Linked DNA regions of Undibacterium parvum. The protein of the gene in region 1 binds, or shares a complex with, the protein of each later gene. Links are inferred from orthologs where the notes say so. Each region holds a gene or a part of one and is shown on either strand. Other genes may lie near its edges. The genes, in order: mnmE and mnmG.

What was found.
Region 2: the proteins of mnmE (region 1) and mnmG are in contact, whole or in part, in a solved structure (PDB 9HIP), measured with the Escherichia coli proteins. The link is inferred for Undibacterium parvum from one-to-one orthologs.

What each region holds. Positions count from the first base shown.
Region 1 is NZ_CP034464.1:2,393,984-2,401,975, forward strand. The notes cover bases 1-2,837. They hold mnmE (tRNA uridine-5-carboxymethylaminomethyl(34) synthesis GTPase MnmE), read left to right. Parts: upstream 1-628; coding sequence 629-2,047; downstream 2,048-2,837. Other genes in these bases: yidC (membrane protein insertase YidC), read left to right, coding at 1-491; EJN92_RS10430 (LuxE/PaaK family acyltransferase), read left to right, coding at 2,167-2,837. In the rest of the region: more of EJN92_RS10430, read left to right, coding at 2,838-3,363; EJN92_RS10435 (acyl-CoA reductase), read left to right, coding at 3,357-4,658; EJN92_RS10440 (type II secretion system protein), read right to left, coding at 4,645-5,244; EJN92_RS10445 (type II secretion system protein), read right to left, coding at 5,249-5,644; EJN92_RS10450 (prepilin-type N-terminal cleavage/methylation domain-containing protein), read right to left, coding at 5,638-6,123; EJN92_RS10455 (secretin and TonB N-terminal domain-containing protein), read right to left, coding at 6,123-7,992. UniProt on the Escherichia coli protein: Exhibits a very high intrinsic GTPase hydrolysis rate. Involved in the addition of a carboxymethylaminomethyl (cmnm) group at the wobble position (U34) of certain tRNAs, forming tRNA-cmnm(5)s(2)U34.
Region 2 is NZ_CP034464.1:2,051,683-2,059,788, reverse strand. What follows is about bases 2,493-5,443. They hold mnmG (tRNA uridine-5-carboxymethylaminomethyl(34) synthesis enzyme MnmG), read left to right. Parts: upstream 2,493-2,965; coding sequence 2,966-4,921; downstream 4,922-5,443. Other genes in these bases: rsmG (16S rRNA (guanine(527)-N(7))-methyltransferase RsmG), read left to right, coding at 4,918-5,443; EJN92_RS08985 (TSUP family transporter), read left to right, coding at 2,493-2,804. In the rest of the region: EJN92_RS08995 (branched-chain amino acid ABC transporter permease), read left to right, coding at 1-393; EJN92_RS08990 (iron-containing alcohol dehydrogenase), read right to left, coding at 809-1,966; more of EJN92_RS08985, read left to right, coding at 2,046-2,492; more of rsmG, read left to right, coding at 5,444-5,562; EJN92_RS08970 (ParA family protein), read left to right, coding at 5,613-6,392; EJN92_RS08965 (ParB/RepB/Spo0J family partition protein), read left to right, coding at 6,392-7,285; EJN92_RS08960 (RBBP9/YdeN family alpha/beta hydrolase), read left to right, coding at 7,297-7,863; EJN92_RS08955 (ATP synthase subunit I), read left to right, coding at 8,040-8,106. UniProt on the Escherichia coli protein: NAD-binding protein involved in the addition of a carboxymethylaminomethyl (cmnm) group at the wobble position (U34) of certain tRNAs, forming tRNA-cmnm(5)s(2)U34.

The DNA.
Region 1 (7,992 bases):
GTATGGCGAAGATGAAAGTGGTCACACCAAAAATGACTGCGGTGCGCGAGCAATACAAAAATGATCCGCAGAAAATGAATCAGGCGATGATGGAGTTGTACAAGAAAGAAAAAATCAATCCGCTTGGTGGTTGCTTGCCTATCTTGATCCAAATGCCGGTGTTCTTGTCTTTGTATTGGGTCTTGCAAGCCAGCGTAGAAATGCGCGGTGCGCCTTGGGTGGGCTGGATCACTGATCTGACTGCACCAGATCCTTGGTATATATTGCCAGTGATCTACGCGATCTCTATGTATATCACGACCAAGCTCAATCCTGCGCCTGCTGATCCTATGCAAGCGAAGATGATGCTGTTCATGCCTTTGGCTTTTTCGGTGATGTTCTTCTTCTTTCCGTCTGGCTTGGTACTGTACTGGGTAGTGAATAACGTGTTGTCGATTGCCCAGCAATGGGTGATTAATAACAAAATGATCCCAGCTGAACATAAGTCTTGATTTACGCATCTATGTAAATAGAAAAAAGCCCATGCGAGCATGGGCTTTTTTTATGGCAAAGCCACAAGTCATGTAGTATTTAGATCACACGCACTATAAATTTTTTGCGGGTTAAGCCTGCAAGGTTAAAATTCCTTATGAACCATCACAGTACTTATGACCCAACTCCCATCACCGCGATTGCTACGGCACCCGGTCGTGGCGGCATAGGCGTAGTCCGCATATCTGGCAAAGATCTTGCGCCCATCGTCAGTGCCTTGTTTGGCGTTGCCCAATTAAAACCGCGGCATGCCACTTATTTGCCGTTTACCCAGGCCGATGGCAGCGTGATTGATCAGGGCTTAGCCATTTTTTTTAAGGCACCAAATTCGTATACCGGAGAGGATGTGCTTGAGTTACAAGGACATGGCGGTCCTGTCGTAATGCAGATGTTGCTGGCGCGCTGCCTGGAGGCCGGTAAAGACGCCGGTCTGCGATTGGCACAACCTGGTGAATTTACTCAACGCGCATTCTTGAACGATAAGCTTGATCTAGCGCAGGCCGAAGCAGTTGCTGATCTGATTGAGGCATCTACCGAGGCGGCGGCAAAATCGGCATCACAATCCTTATCCGGCGCCTTCTCAACAGTCATTAATGCTTTGGTAGAAAAAGTGGTGCACTTGCGTATGTTGGTCGAGGCGACCTTGGATTTCCCTGAAGAAGAAATCGACTTTCTGGAAAAATCGAACGCACGTGGTCAATTATTAACGATACAAGACGCACTTCAAAAAGTCTTTGAGCAAGCCGCACAAGGGGCATTGTTACGTAGCGGTCTGAATATAGTGCTGGCAGGTCAGCCAAATGTAGGCAAATCATCTTTGCTCAATGCTTTGGCCGGCGATGATGTCGCCATCGTTACCCCGATTGCCGGAACCACCCGTGATAAGGTCACAGAAACCATACACATAGAAGGCATCCCGCTCAATATCATCGATACGGCCGGGATACGACACGATCACGATGAGCCAGAGTTCGGTGAGAACATCGACGTGATCGACGCGGTTGAACGTATAGGAATAGAACGCACTTGGGCCGAAGTCGAAAAAGCTGACGTCATCTTGCATCTTCTTGATGCCAGCCGTGGCCCAACCCGTGCCGATGAGGCTATCGTTGCCAGATTCCCCGATGGCGTGCCGGTGATCCGCATCTGGAATAAGATCGATGTTTCTGGTCATCATGCTAGCGTTGATGAAATGGAAGACGCGACGCATATCTATTTGTCGGCGCAAGAGCATCTGGGCATGGATTTATTGCGCAAAGAGTTGTTGCGCATCGCTGGCTGGCAACAGACTGGTGAATCCCTCTACCTGGCGCGCGAACGTCATCTGATCGCGCTCAAGCAGGCACGTGAACATCTCGAATTTGCGGCCAGCTATGCTGCGCAAAACGATCAATCTTTGGATTTATTCGCCGAAGAATTGAGATTGACCCAGGATAGACTCAACAGCATTACCGGTGAATTTACTTCTGATGACTTGCTCGGAGTGATTTTTTCGCGTTTCTGCATAGGGAAATAAAAATTCCTAACACTTTCTTATTTTATTAACTATATTGTAAAGGGTTTAAGTTTAATTTAAGTGCGCTGTTCTGTTTTTCGAAGTGGTTTTTAGAAAACTCATTTTCAAAGGAGAGCAGTGTGAATCAGCTCAAAAACCTGATTGCATCGCCGCAATTGCTATTCGCTAAGGCCCAAATGCTTGGCCAAAATAGCAGCAATGCGGTGGATCGTTTATACGGTTTCGATAGCTTCAATAAAGACGAAAAATGGAAGCTGGCGTTTTTTGAGGCAATGCGAGAAACTCTGCATATCCAATATCAGGACTATGATTTTTATCGCCAACTGATGTACTTATCAGATTGTAACTTGGCGTCTTTGCAGGGTTTTGATGATCTCCTAAATATTCCGTATATCACTTCTGCAGTACTCAAAAAATATAGCTTAAGTAGTAGTGCGCATGCAGCGCCCGCACTGAGTATTCTGTCCTCCGGAACGAGTGGACAAAAGGCGGAAATTACTATCGATGAGACTTCTTTAGTACGCATCGTCGCTGGGATACTCAAGGTCTACGCTGAGTTTGGATTGGCTAGTAAGCAAGCGGCCAACTATTTGTTCGCAGGCTATAGCCCAGATGCCTCGAATGGCGCTGGCACGGCAGGTACCGATAGCGTGGTGTCACAGCTTACCCCGAGTTTGGCAAATTTTTATGCGCTCGATCTGGACCAAAATGGTCACACCGTATTTTTACTTGAGCGCGCAGTTGAGACCTTAAGAGCCTACGTGCTGGCAGAACAGCCCATTCGAATATTGGGCTTTCTACACTACAGTTGCGAGATCATCAAAGCCTATCATCAAAAATATGGGGAAGTGAAATTTCCAGAAGATAGTTATATTTTGAGCGGTGGAGGCTGGAAAGAGTTCGCGCATTTGTACGGTGAAGATTTTAATCTGTACACTTATCTAGCCAGCCTTAGCAATCTGCCAGCTTCGGCTATCCGCGATTCTTACTCTCTGGTTGAGCATCCAGCGCTCTATGTGGCCTGCGAGAAAAACAAATTGCATGTTTCGGCTCTGGCTCATGTGGTGATACGCGATCTTAGAACTATGGAGCCGCTCACGTATGGGGAGACTGGTTTAGTTCAACTATTTACCCCTATCTTGCAAAGCTATCCCTCGGCTTCCTTACTTAGTTCGGATTTGGGGTATCTAGAGCAGCATTGCACATGTGGTCGTTCAGGAGATTATTTGACCATCTTAGGACGAGGAGGCTCGAAAAAAGCCATGACCTGCGCCCTCAATGCAGAGCAATATATCCAGAAGGGGCGGTCATGCTAAATAAGAGCTTTCAATTTGGGCGTATGCTAAACAGTAGCGCACCGATACACGCAAACGACCTTCAATCTTTGCTTGAGACAGGTAAGACACTGGCACTAAGTCCACCTCCTTCTCTAGATAAAACTATAGATATTCTGGCCAGACTGGGCAAACTCTGGAGCGATGAAAGCAATATTTTCCATAAGCGTATCTTGGCGCACTTAGAAAACTCTGGAATAGTCGGCAGTTCGATTATCCTGTTTTTTAATGAGTGCGCGCAATTTTTTTCAAGACCAACGCTAGAACAAAGATGGCAAGCAGCCATAGGTAATAAATTAGTCTGCCCAGTCGGTCTGGTACTACATATAGGCGCAACCAATACCCTAGTGTCTGGCTTAGATGGCCTGGTCGATGGCCTACTCTCCGGCAATATCAATTTTTATAAATTCTCCAGCGCGGATGGCGGCGTGCCCGGCATCTTTCTCGAAAGCCTGCTGGACGCAGACGTCGATCAAGTATTGGTCACTCGGCTTGTTGCTTTTTGTTGGAAAGGTGGCGATAAAGAGATAGAAATATTATTTAAAAACAGTGTTGATAGAATTATCGTTTGGGGCGGTATGGATGCCGTGATGAGCTGGCGTGCCGATCTGGGCTACACGGCAAGGATACTCAGCCATGGTCCGAAATACGGGATTGGCGTATTGACCGCAGCGGGTCTGAAAGACGCTCAACTAGAAAGCTTATGTAAAAACATAGTGATGGACGTCAGTATGTGGGATCAAAAAGCTTGCAATAATTTGCAAGCGCTGTTTGTCGAAAGTAAAATTTCTAATCAACAATTTGAGCGTTTCCTGGATTGTTTGCATGCGAGCTTCCAATCGGTTTACGCTGATGCGCCAGCAATGCGTAGTAGCGACGACTATGTCGATATCATTAATGCCAGAGAGGATATCAAGGCCGAGAGTATTCTCAATGGAGGAGTGAAGCTGCATTGTCCCAAAGAAAATTCATGGACAACCGCAGTTTGGAGTCAGTGGAAGTCCGGCTTGATACCCTCTCCTTTATGCCGTTTTTTACACATCCTTAAGTACGACGATGTGACGGCCATCTTGCAAGGACTTAAAGATGAAAAATACTGGATGCAGACTATGGGTTGCTGCGGATCCATTAATGAAAGTGAACGCTTACTGAGTATGGCCAAGTTGCTGGGTATCACCAGAGTGTGTGGGTTTGGCAATATGGTACTAAGTTCGCCAACGCAAGCGCATGACGGCGGCTATGATTTGACCCAATTGGTCAACATCATGGCTGAGTAAGATTAAATAGACTGCCTTGTGAGCCTGGCTTAACTGCATCTGTAGCTGATGTCGGTAAGGGAGCAAGAGGCGCCGGCTTAGGAGCAATCGCAGGTTGGTTTAATAGTCGCGCTTCACGTCCCACAAATTTCCATTCACTAAGATGCGTCTTGTTTTCAAACTGCTCAAAGCCAGGCGCAAAGTTTCCCTGTTTGATAGGTTTTGCATTCGATAAGCTATACACGCCTACGATACTCAGCTTATCTAAACCCATTACAAAGCCCCACTTAGTCTCACCGCTAATTGGGTCTGCATATAAAGTACGTAAGTGCCGCTTGGTGCTGGGGAAGCGCGGATCGCGCAATAACTGATCGAGTGTAGTGGGGCTTCGACGTTGTTCTGGCCCTGAAGCTTCCGCGTAACTGTTAAAGGCTGAGGTGAAGGCCGCACCGATTTCCAGCAAGTCTTGCTCCGCCGCACGGCGTTGTAACAAGGCTCCCATTTTCAAGGTACTGGCCGCGACTAATCCTATGATCGCTACTAAGACGATCAAACCCACATAGGTGAAGCCAGATTGAATTTGTCGAGCGCTAGTTTTCACCCTCATGCCATCACCAGTCTAGATAGGGTTTACCATTACGATCATTGCCGCTGGCACCACTTTTGATGTTGTAGACATTACCTTTAGTGTCATCTTCTGGTGCCAAGATAATCCAGGTTTCCGTGCTTTCTGTAATCGGATCGATAGGTAGGGCTTTGAGATATTTTTTCTCGACCAGTTGCACTAGGGTTTCTGGATAGCGCCCAGTGTCGGCATAATATTGATCTATCGTGCTGCGCATATTCCGTAAATTATCGGCCAGCATGGCCTCCTTCGCCGCATCTATGGTGGGGAAATAGCGCGGTACCGCCAGTGTCAACATCAGGGCGATAATGCCCAAGACCACCAATAATTCTATCAGCGTAAATCCCATACCTCGTCGCGTTAGACTTTTCATGTTTACCATTTTCTATACGGAATGCCGTTCAGGCCCAGTTTTTCCGAGGTCGAGTAAATGTCATAAACATCGGCGCCTTCACGCGGATCACTGGCCTCGCTGGCATAGCTGCGCTTGCCCCAAGTTTGAGACTCACTCAGCTCGGTATTGGGGTTGAATGGGTCGCGTGGTAAACGCCGCAAAAAAAACAGCTTCGCATGTTTGGGGCTGCTCAGATCCGTGACGCCTTCCACGAGTAATTCCAAACTCTCCGGATAAGAATTTCCAGCGCCCGATCTGACGATACGACCTTCATCCGCCGCTGCTTTATAGGCATCAATGGCATGTCGTATCTCGTTCAATGCGGTACGCAATTGCCGTTCTTGCTGACGTTGTTGCGCCACCTGTTTCACTGGAATAGCCAGGCTAGCCAGCAAACCTAGAATCGCCAGAGTAACTAACAATTCTATGAGGGTAAAGCCGCGCAATTTATAGCACTGGGTGGACATTATTTTTCCTGCTTCACTACCGGTTCTGTGCCAACCTCGGTCGCTGCTGGCCAGACCGGAATGAGCACGGGAGTGGCAACTGGCTCAACTTTGGCGGGTGCTACTATCGCTGGGGCACGGGCCACAGCATCCGGCCGATTTCTAAAGTTAGCGTCCGTACCTGCGGAAAATTCGGAGGAATTCGCTTCCGGGCGGCGAATGTTACGTATCAGCCTGGGTGTGATAGAAAGCACGATTTCTGTTTTTTGCGTATCGTCTTTGGTGCTGCCAAACAGACGGCCAAGGAGCGGCAGATCGCCAACACCAGGAACTTTATTGCCATTGCTACGATCTTCATTGCTGATGAGACCGGCTAGTACCTGATTCTCACCATCTTTTAATTGCAATACCGTGGTGGCTTTACGCGTCCCAATTTGGTAGCCGACGGTGCCGGATTTCGTGGTCATGGTTCCAAGTAAATTACTCACTTCCAGATCCACCCTGATCGCTACTTCATTATTCAGATAGATAGTCGGTTCTACATTGAGCGTTAAGCCGACATCGATGTAACTGACCGATTCCGATGCGAATCCGGCTGCGCCGGGAGAGACGGTGGTGGTGACGCTCGGTAATTTTTCACCGATATGTACTTTAGCTTTCTCCCGGTTTCTGACTCTTATCCGCGGATTGGCAAGAGTGTTGGCGTCACCATCCTTGGTGTTGGCATTGATGGTCACACTAGGTGGGGTAATCCCGATATTATTTTGATTTAAATTACGTAGATCCGCAATCGTAAAACCTACGCCGTTACCAGCCGTTAAGGGCGACAATGCCAAACTAGCGGGCCATGCAACGCCAAGTTCAGTCAAGCGATTAGTCTTGACTTCGAGTATCTCTACTTCCAGCATGACTTCAGCTTCTGGAATATCCTGTAAGGCGACTAATTTTTCTGCGAGACGTATAGACTCACGTGTGTCTCGCAAGATGACAAGATTGAGCTTTTCATCGACCACAATGTCTTTGGATTTGAGTATGGTTTTAAGCGTATTGGCGACCAGCTTGGCATCTGCATTGGCAATAAAGAAGGTCTTTACCACCATTTCTTGGTATTCCTTGAGTTTGGCGGCGCTATTCGGATAAATCATGATGGTGTTGGCATCGACGATTTGCTGCTCTAGCTGATTACTCATTAACAGGTAGTAAACCGCCAATTCTATACTGCTATTTTTTAATGAGATGGTGGCCTTCTGATCCGCCTTGACATCCTTATCGAAAACAAAATTTAAACCAGAGGTGCGGGCGATGACGTCAAATACCTGGCGCAAAGGCGTATCTTTAAATTGTATAGAAATTGGTTTCTTAAATTGCTTTGCTATCCCTGATTCTGCACTTGCCGCTTTGGGGCTTTCGGCGATAGACGCCAGCAAGCTACGTGCTTTTTGATTACCAGGGCTTTCTGCTAAGACGGCATTGAGTATCTGACGTGCGGTCTCGTTTTCTTTCATCTCTAGCGCAGTTGAGGCCGCCGCTATTTGTTTTTCCTGGCGCATATTTATTTCTAATGACCTCAAATCGTTACGCGCCCGCTCACTAGCAGCGTCCAATGCTAAAGCTTGGTTAAAACTATTTCTTGCCGCTTCGTTATTTCCCTCTTTTAAGAGTGCTTCACCCTGCTCCAGTAATTGCAGGACATTCTTGTCGCGGATACGTAGATAGGCAATCCTATATTCCGCGTTATACGGATCTGCACGCATGGCCTCCCTGTATTTGACAAGTCCCGCCTCGATTTGATCTTCAGCGACTAATTTTTTGGCATCCCTATACGCTATTTGAGCGGCACAGCCTGTTAAGCTCAGCAACAACAAAGGCAGGGCGAAGGATTTTAGCAAA
Region 2 (8,106 bases), 340 kb from region 1 along the record:
GGCTATGACGTAGACCGGTATAAGTTGCTGGCCTTTGTTTTGTCGGCCTCACTGGCAGGCTTGGCGGGTGCCACCAAGACCCTGGTGCTGGGCTTTGCCACCCTGACCGATGTGCACTGGAGTATGTCGGGACTGGTGGTCTTGATGACCTTGGTGGGCGGCTTAGGTACCATCGTCGGCCCGGTAGTCGGTGCGGTGCTCATTATCCTGCTGGAAAACAAGCTAGGCGATATGGGCAACTGGCTGGCAGACGTCAGCCAGGTCGAATGGTTTAGAACTCTGGGTGAGTCGGTGACCATGGTGACGGGCTTGATCTTCATCATCTGCGTGCTGGCGTTTAGACGCGGCATCGTCGGAGAGTTGGGAGCACGCTGGGCGCTGCTTAAAAAATAGGCGGCGCGGTAAGCAGCAAGTTGAATCAAAATACCCCAGAGTCAAATCTGGGGTATTTTTTTGTGGCGTATCAAATTTTTTAAGGACCCCTGCCAGCGCGCATATTCCATGCGCCTCTTCAAGCATAGTGGCCTGCAGCCCGCATGGGATATGCGCCTCAGGGCAGGGGGCATATTTATTTCCTCATCATTAGTAACTGTTCAGCCCGCGATGAAAACTCCCTCGCCCGCTAGCGGGAGACGGCAGGGGTGAGGGTGGTTGAACAAAGCTTGCCTTCAAATAGCGGATACGCTTAACACTACGAAAAATCGAATATTGCGCTTAATTTGGACCACCCTCATCCCAACCCTTCTCCCGCAAGCGGGAGAAGGGCTTTGTATAGCGGGCTGAATAGTTACGTCTCCCTTAAGTGCATTTACAGCGCGGCGGTATAGATTGCTCTGGCGTCCGCCAGTGTCAGTTCGCGCGGGTTATTTGCCAGCAGGCGGGTTTGTTGCATGGCCGCTTGGGCTAGCTTATCCAAGTCGCCCTCAGTGATGCCAACTTGACTTAGGCGGGTGGCGATACCGACGCGTTGCGCTAAGGCGGCGCAAGCATCTATCATGGCATGGCTACGCGCTTGCGCACTGCCGCTGGCTTGCGGGACGATGATACTAGCTAGTTCAGCATACTCGGTCTCTGCGAACGCTAGATTGAAGCGCAACACATGTGGCAAGACCAGTGAATTGGATAGCCCATGCGGCAGGTGGAAGATACCGCCTAGCGGGTAGGCCAAGGCATGTACCGCGGCGACCGGTGCGTTGGCGAAGGCCTGGCCAGCCAGCATGGCACCGAGTAACATGGCTTGGCGTGCATCTAGGTTCCGGCCGTTATTGCAGACTTCTTCGAGATTTCCCCACAGTAGTTGCAGCGCCTGGCGTGCCAGCATATCCGAGAGCGGATTCTTTTTATGCTTACTGGTATAGGCTTCGATGGCGTGCACCATGGCATCGATACCGGTAGCGGCGCTGATGCTGGCGGGTAAACCCAGCGTCAGCGCGGCGTCTAGGATGGCGATGTCGGCATATAGCTGCGGCGCAATGATTCCCATCTTGCTGCTGGCACCGGTGGTAACGATCGCGATGGGCGTCACTTCTGAGCCAGTACCTGCGGTGGTGGGGATCTGTATCAGTGGCAGCCTTGCTCCTTGGATCTGATCTATGCCATACATCTGGGCTAGGCTCTGTGTGCTGTTGAGCAAGACCGCCAATAGTTTTGCGACATCCAACGAGCTGCCGCCACCCATGCCTATGACTAGCTCTGGTTGTTGTGCTTGCAGCGCGGCGCGTGCTGCGAGGATTAATTGTTCGGATGGGTCGGGCTGTACTTCGGCGTACAGGCTGGGACTTAGTCCTGCGTTTTTCAGACTTTGCACGCTGGCCTGGACTAAGCCGGTGGCGAGAAAGCCAGGGTCGGTGACCAGCAAGACGCGGCGCACGGCAGGGTAGTGCTGCTGGATAATTTGGCCCAATTGGGCGGCGGCGCCTACGCGTATGATCAGGCTGGGGACGGTGCGAAAGTCAAAATTATTCATCTTCTCTTTACTCCTGGTTGCTCTAATTGTAGCAAGACTTGTTATCCTGTCAGCTTGAATAAATTTCACTAAGTACAGTATGGATTTTTTTGTTTTGGCGCTTGCCGCATTTTTTGCCGGCTTGGTAGATGCGGTGGTAGGTGGTGGTGGTTTGATCCAGGTACCGGCCTTGTTTTCTTTTATGCCGGGCACTGCGCCAGCGACTTTACTGGGGACGAATAAGCTGGCCAGTATCTGGGGCACTTCGGTGGCGGCGGCAAATTATCTGCGGGTAGTCAGTCTGCGTTGGTCTATGGTATTGCCAGCGGCGGCCATGGCTTTTGTATTTTCGTTTTGTGGGGCGATACTGGTAACGCATATACCGCCTACGTATTTGCGCACGGCCTTGCCCTTTATCCTGTTGGCGATTGCTATCTACACTTTTAAAAAGAAGGAGTTAGGGGTGAGTCATACACCTCTGTTTGCTGGCAATAAAGAAATAGGGATGGCTATGCTGGCGGGCGGGCTAATAGGGTTTTATGATGGATTTTTTGGTCCCGGCACTGGCAGCTTCTTCGTGTTTGTATTCGTGCGGATGTTTGGGTTTGATTTTTTACGTGCGTCGGCAGTTGCCAAGCTGCTTAATGTGGCCTGTAATGCGGCTGCCTTATTGTGGTTTGGCTTTAGCGGGCATGTCATTTGGCAGCTTGGTTTGGCCATGGCGGTGTGTGGGGTACTAGGCTCAGTGACAGGTAGCCGGCTGGCAATTAAACATGGCAGTGGTTTTGTACGCAAGATGTTCTTGGTGGTTGTTGCTTGTCTAATAATAAAAACTAGCTTTGACGCCTTTTTTAAATAGACATTGTTTCACGTGAAACAGGCTGTTTTGTCTTGATCGAATCAGTAATATCTGCTGTTTCACGTGAAACAAACGCTCTAAACTATTTTCTTGTCAGGGCCAACTCTTAAAAACCTTTATAATCTCTACCTTCCAGAGCACTCCTTGAGTAAAAGTAAGCCATGTTTTATCCAAAAGAATTTGATGTAATCGTTGTTGGTGGTGGTCATGCCGGTACAGAGGCGGCCTTGGCTGCCGCACGCATGGGGCAAAAAACCCTCTTGCTTACCCATAATATCGAGACCTTGGGGCAGATGTCTTGTAACCCATCGATAGGTGGAATCGGTAAAGGCCATCTGGTCAAAGAGGTCGACGCCATGGGCGGCGCTATGGCGATTGCCACCGACGAGGCTGGGATACAGTTCCGTATTTTGAATTCGTCCAAGGGGCCGGCGGTGCGCGCGACCCGGGCTCAGGCTGATCGTATTTTGTATAAGCAGGCAATTCGCAGTCGCCTGGAAAACCAAGAAAATCTGTGGATATTTCAGCAGGCAGTAGATGATCTGATGGTGGAGGGCGATAGAGTTGTCGGTGCTGTCACTCAGGTTGGGGTGCGTTTTCGTGCTAGATCTGTGGTGCTTACTGCCGGAACTTTTCTTGATGGAAAAATTCATGTTGGTCTCAATAGCTATGCAGCTGGTCGGGCTGGCGATCCACCGGCGATCTCCTTGTCGTCCAGACTCAAAGAGCTCGCCTTGCCGCAAGGTCGTTTGAAGACCGGTACGCCACCGCGTATCGATGGTCGTAGTATCGATTTTTCTGTGATGCAGGAGCAGGCGGGGGATCTTAATCCTATCCCGGTGTTTTCTGTCATGGGTAATGTGGCTATGCATCCGCGCCAATTGCCTTGCTGGATTACGCATACCAATGAGCGCACGCATGACATTATTCGCGCCGGTCTTGATCGTAGTCCTATGTACACCGGCGTGATCGAAGGGGTAGGTCCACGTTATTGCCCGTCCATTGAAGACAAAATCCATCGCTTCTCTGGTAAGGATTCGCATCAGATATTCTTGGAGCCAGAAGGTCTGACTACCAATGAATACTACCCTAACGGTATCTCGACTAGTTTGCCCTTCGATGTGCAGTTGGATTTAGTCCGCTCCATGCGTGGCATGGAAAACGCGTATATCTTGCGGCCTGGTTATGCGATTGAATATGATTACTTTGATCCGCGTGGTTTAAAGACGTCCTTGGAAACCCGTCAGATCAAGGGCTTGTTTTTTGCCGGGCAAATTAATGGCACCACTGGCTATGAAGAGGCTGCAGCGCAAGGGATGTTGGCCGGTTTAAATGCCGCCTTGCAAACGCAAGGGCGCGATGCCTGGGTGCCACGCCGTGACGAAGCTTATCTTGGCGTATTGGTCGATGACCTTACTAGCAAGGGTGTGCAAGAGCCGTATCGCATGTTTACCAGTCGTGCCGAATATAGACTCAGCCTGCGAGAAGATAATGCCGATATGCGCCTGACTGAAATTGGCCGTCAACTCGGTTGCGTCAGCGAGGCGCAGTGGGCTCAGTTTGAAATCAAACGAGAAGCTGTTTCACGTGAAATGGAAAGACTTAAATCGACTTGGGTTAGTCCGCGCTTGGTGGAAGACGCTGAGGCGGAGCGGGTAGTTGGCAAGGCTTTGGAGCGTGAATATTCTTTGGCAGATTTATTACGTCGCCCGCAAGTTACTTACGATAGTCTGATGAGTCTAGTTGGTAAAGAAGCGCAGACCCTGGCTGGCCCGGGTGTTGCCGATGATGCGGTGAAAGACCAGGTTGAAATACAGGTTAAATATTCTGGTTATATAGAACGCCAGGCCAAAGAAGTCGAGCGGCAGTTATATTTCGAAAACCTGAAGATGCCTGAGGATTTTGATTACCTGGAAGTGAATAGCCTGTCGGTAGAGGTAAAGCAAAAATTGAACAAATTTAGACCAGAAACGCTGGGGCAGTGCGGCCGGGTTTCTGGCGTAACGCCAGCTGCAATTTCTCTTTTGCTGGTGCATCTGAAAAAACGCGGTTTTCAACAGTTTGCTAAAGTAGAGATGATACCTAGCGGAATAGAAAATGAAGGCGAAATATCATGAGTGGATTTAATGCCGATGAATTAAGCGCGATGTTACACGACGGCGTTAAATTACTCCCACTTTCTTTAAGTGATGAACAATTGGCTAAAATGGTTGCTTATTTAGCATTGTTGCATAAGTGGAATTCAATTTATAATTTAACATCAGTGCGCGATCCTAAGGAAATGGTCAAGCAACATCTGCTGGATTCTCTTTCCGCTGCGCATGCTTTTAAAGACGCAAAAAATATTTTAGATGTGGGTTCCGGTGGCGGTTTGCCTGGGATGATATTGGCAATTTGTTATCCAGACAAACGCATTTCCATGATTGATACCGTGAATAAAAAGACGGCTTTCCTGAATCAGGCCAAAGCCGAACTGGGTTTGAAGAATGTCACGGTGCACACCGGTCGAGTCGAGGCCTTGCAGGTGCAAGATAAATTTGACGTGATTACTTCGCGCGCTTTTTCTGAACTCCGCAATTTCATTAACTGGTCGGGTCATCTGCTGGCAGAGGGCGGTCAATTCTTCGCGATGAAGGGCGTCAATCCGAATGAAGAAATTGAACGCATGCCTAGCGGATGGGAAGTGAGCTCAATTGAAGTGCTGACAGTTCCGGGTTTGGATGTGGAACGCCACATGATCTACATTAAAAAATCTTAATCGAATTTCAACCCAGCGTTGAAGTTGAAACGAACCTTACTTAGAGCAAAATGACAAAAATATTTTGTGTTGCGAACCAAAAAGGTGGCGTCGGCAAAACCACGACGACAGTCAATCTTGCTGCCGGTCTGGCAAAACTGGATCAAAGAGTGTTGTTGGTTGATCTCGATCCACAAGGCAATGCCACCATGGGTGCCGGCATCAACAAGGCGAAGCTGACTTGCTCGATTTACGAAGTCTTATTAGGCATGAGTGATGTCAAGACGGCGCGTGTGCGCTCTGAGGCCGGCAAATTTGACGTCTTACCAGCCAATCGCGAGTTAGCCGGTGCCGAAGTTGAAATGGTGGAATTAGAAAACCGTGACAAGCGTCTGCGCGATGCCTTAAAAGAAGTGAGCGCAGACTACGACTTTATCTTGATCGATTGTCCACCAGCCTTATCGATGCTGACCCTGAACGGCCTGTGTGCCGCGCATGGTGTGATTATTCCTATGCAGTGTGAATATTATGCGTTGGAAGGTTTGTCGGATCTTTCCAATACCATCAAAAAAGTAGCGGTTAATCTGAATCCGGATCTGAAAATCGTCGGCTTATTACGGGTCATGTTTGATCCGCGCATGACACTGTCGCAACAAGTTTCTGATCAGCTAGAACAACATTTCGGCGACAAGGTATTTGCCACCGTGATACCGCGCAATGTACGTTTAGCCGAAGCACCGTCGTATGGGATGCCGGGTGTGGTGTTTGACCCCTCCTCGAAAGGCGCGCAAGCCTATATTGCCTTTGGTGCCGAGATGCTTGAAAGAATTAAATTATTGGATGCAAAATAATGGCAACAAAAAAACAAAAAGGCTTAGGCCGTGGATTGGAAGCGCTATTTGATGGCGCTGGTGATTTTGCCGAGGCGGTAGAAACAGTGGCGGGAGCTCCGACCAGTCTGCATGTCAGTTTGATGCAGGCCGGCAAGTATCAGCCTCGTACCCGCATGGATGAAGGCGCGCTCACTGAGTTAGCCGCATCAATCAAGGCACAGGGCTTGATGCAACCTATCCTGGTGCGGCCTATCGGCCAAACCAATGGTGTTACCCGTTACGAGATCATCGCAGGTGAGAGGCGCTATCGGGCCTCGCAGATGGCGGGTCTGGAAGAAGTGCCGGTCTTGGTGAAAGATGTAGACGATCAGGCCGCGGCGGCGATGGCCTTGATCGAAAACATACAACGTGAAGACCTGAATCCTTTAGAGGAAGCGCAAGGTATCCATCGCCTGATTTCTGATTTTGCGTTTACTCACGAGCAAGCAGCGAATGCGGTTGGCAGGTCGCGCAGCGCAGTGTCCAATTTATTGCGTTTATTGAATTTAGCCAAACCTGTACAAACCATGTTGATGGCGGGTGATATCGATATGGGACATGCGCGTGCCTTATTGGCAACTGATGCCGCAACGCAAATTCAGTTGGCAAATGAAGTTGTGGCCAAGCGCATGTCAGTACGCGAGGCCGAAAAATTGGTTCAGCGCACCACGACAGAATTAAACACTCCCGCCAAGCTGCGCGACAAGCCAGAAAAATCCAGGGATATCACGCGACTGGAAGAGGAGTTGTCGGACATGCTGGCGACTCAGGTCACTCTTAAGATGGGTAGCAAGGGACGCGGTCAGATGCTGATCGACTTCGCTGACCTCGATTCCTTGGATGGCGTGATCTTGAAAATTCGCGGGCATTGAGCCAGAGTCGGATGAAAATATTGCTATTGCCGGGTTTGTATAATTCAGGCCCGGCGCATTGGCAGAGTCTTTGGGAATCTGCGCTGCCCAATGTCAGTCGCGTGCAGCAGAAAAACTGGGACCAGCCCAATTGCTCAGATTGGTTAACCAGCCTCGATCAGCAGATTAGTGACACTGAGGAATCTGTCGTTATCGTCGCCCATAGCCTAGGCTGCGCCTTGCTCGCACATTGGGCGCAGAGCAGTTTGTTGGCAAACACCGACAAAGCCAGAGTTAGAGGGGCTTTACTAGTTGCGCCGCCGGATGTCGCAAGAGTACAGTTTCCCGCTCCAGATTTTTCGCCTATGCCGACCAGGTCGCTGCCGTTTCCGACAACGGTTATTGCCTCCGATAATGATCCATGGTGTGAATTAGGTCTTGCCAGGCTATGGGCCGAAGCCTGGGGCGCGCAATTTCACTGTATTGGTGCAAAGGGCCATATCAATGGCGAGTCTGGTCTGGCGGCTTGGTCGCAGGGCCAGCAATGGCTAGCAGAGCTAATGCAGAATGCCAACAATTCGCAGATTTGCACCAGATAAGTACATGTCTCATTTTGATGTAGCACATCAAACGTTTGACGATGGTGGGAACAAGCACGTATAATTCCGTGGTTTTGGTTGGCCTGCGTTTATTCTTCGGTTGGAAATATGGCGGCAAACGCAAGTGCTTCAATAGCCAAGGCTAAAATTTAAGAAATGAATAGTGAGGAAATCGCATGGCGCGTTTAGTTCTGTTGCAATTGACAGCAGCTTTGGTCGTCGCCCTGATCGCTGGTTTGCTTG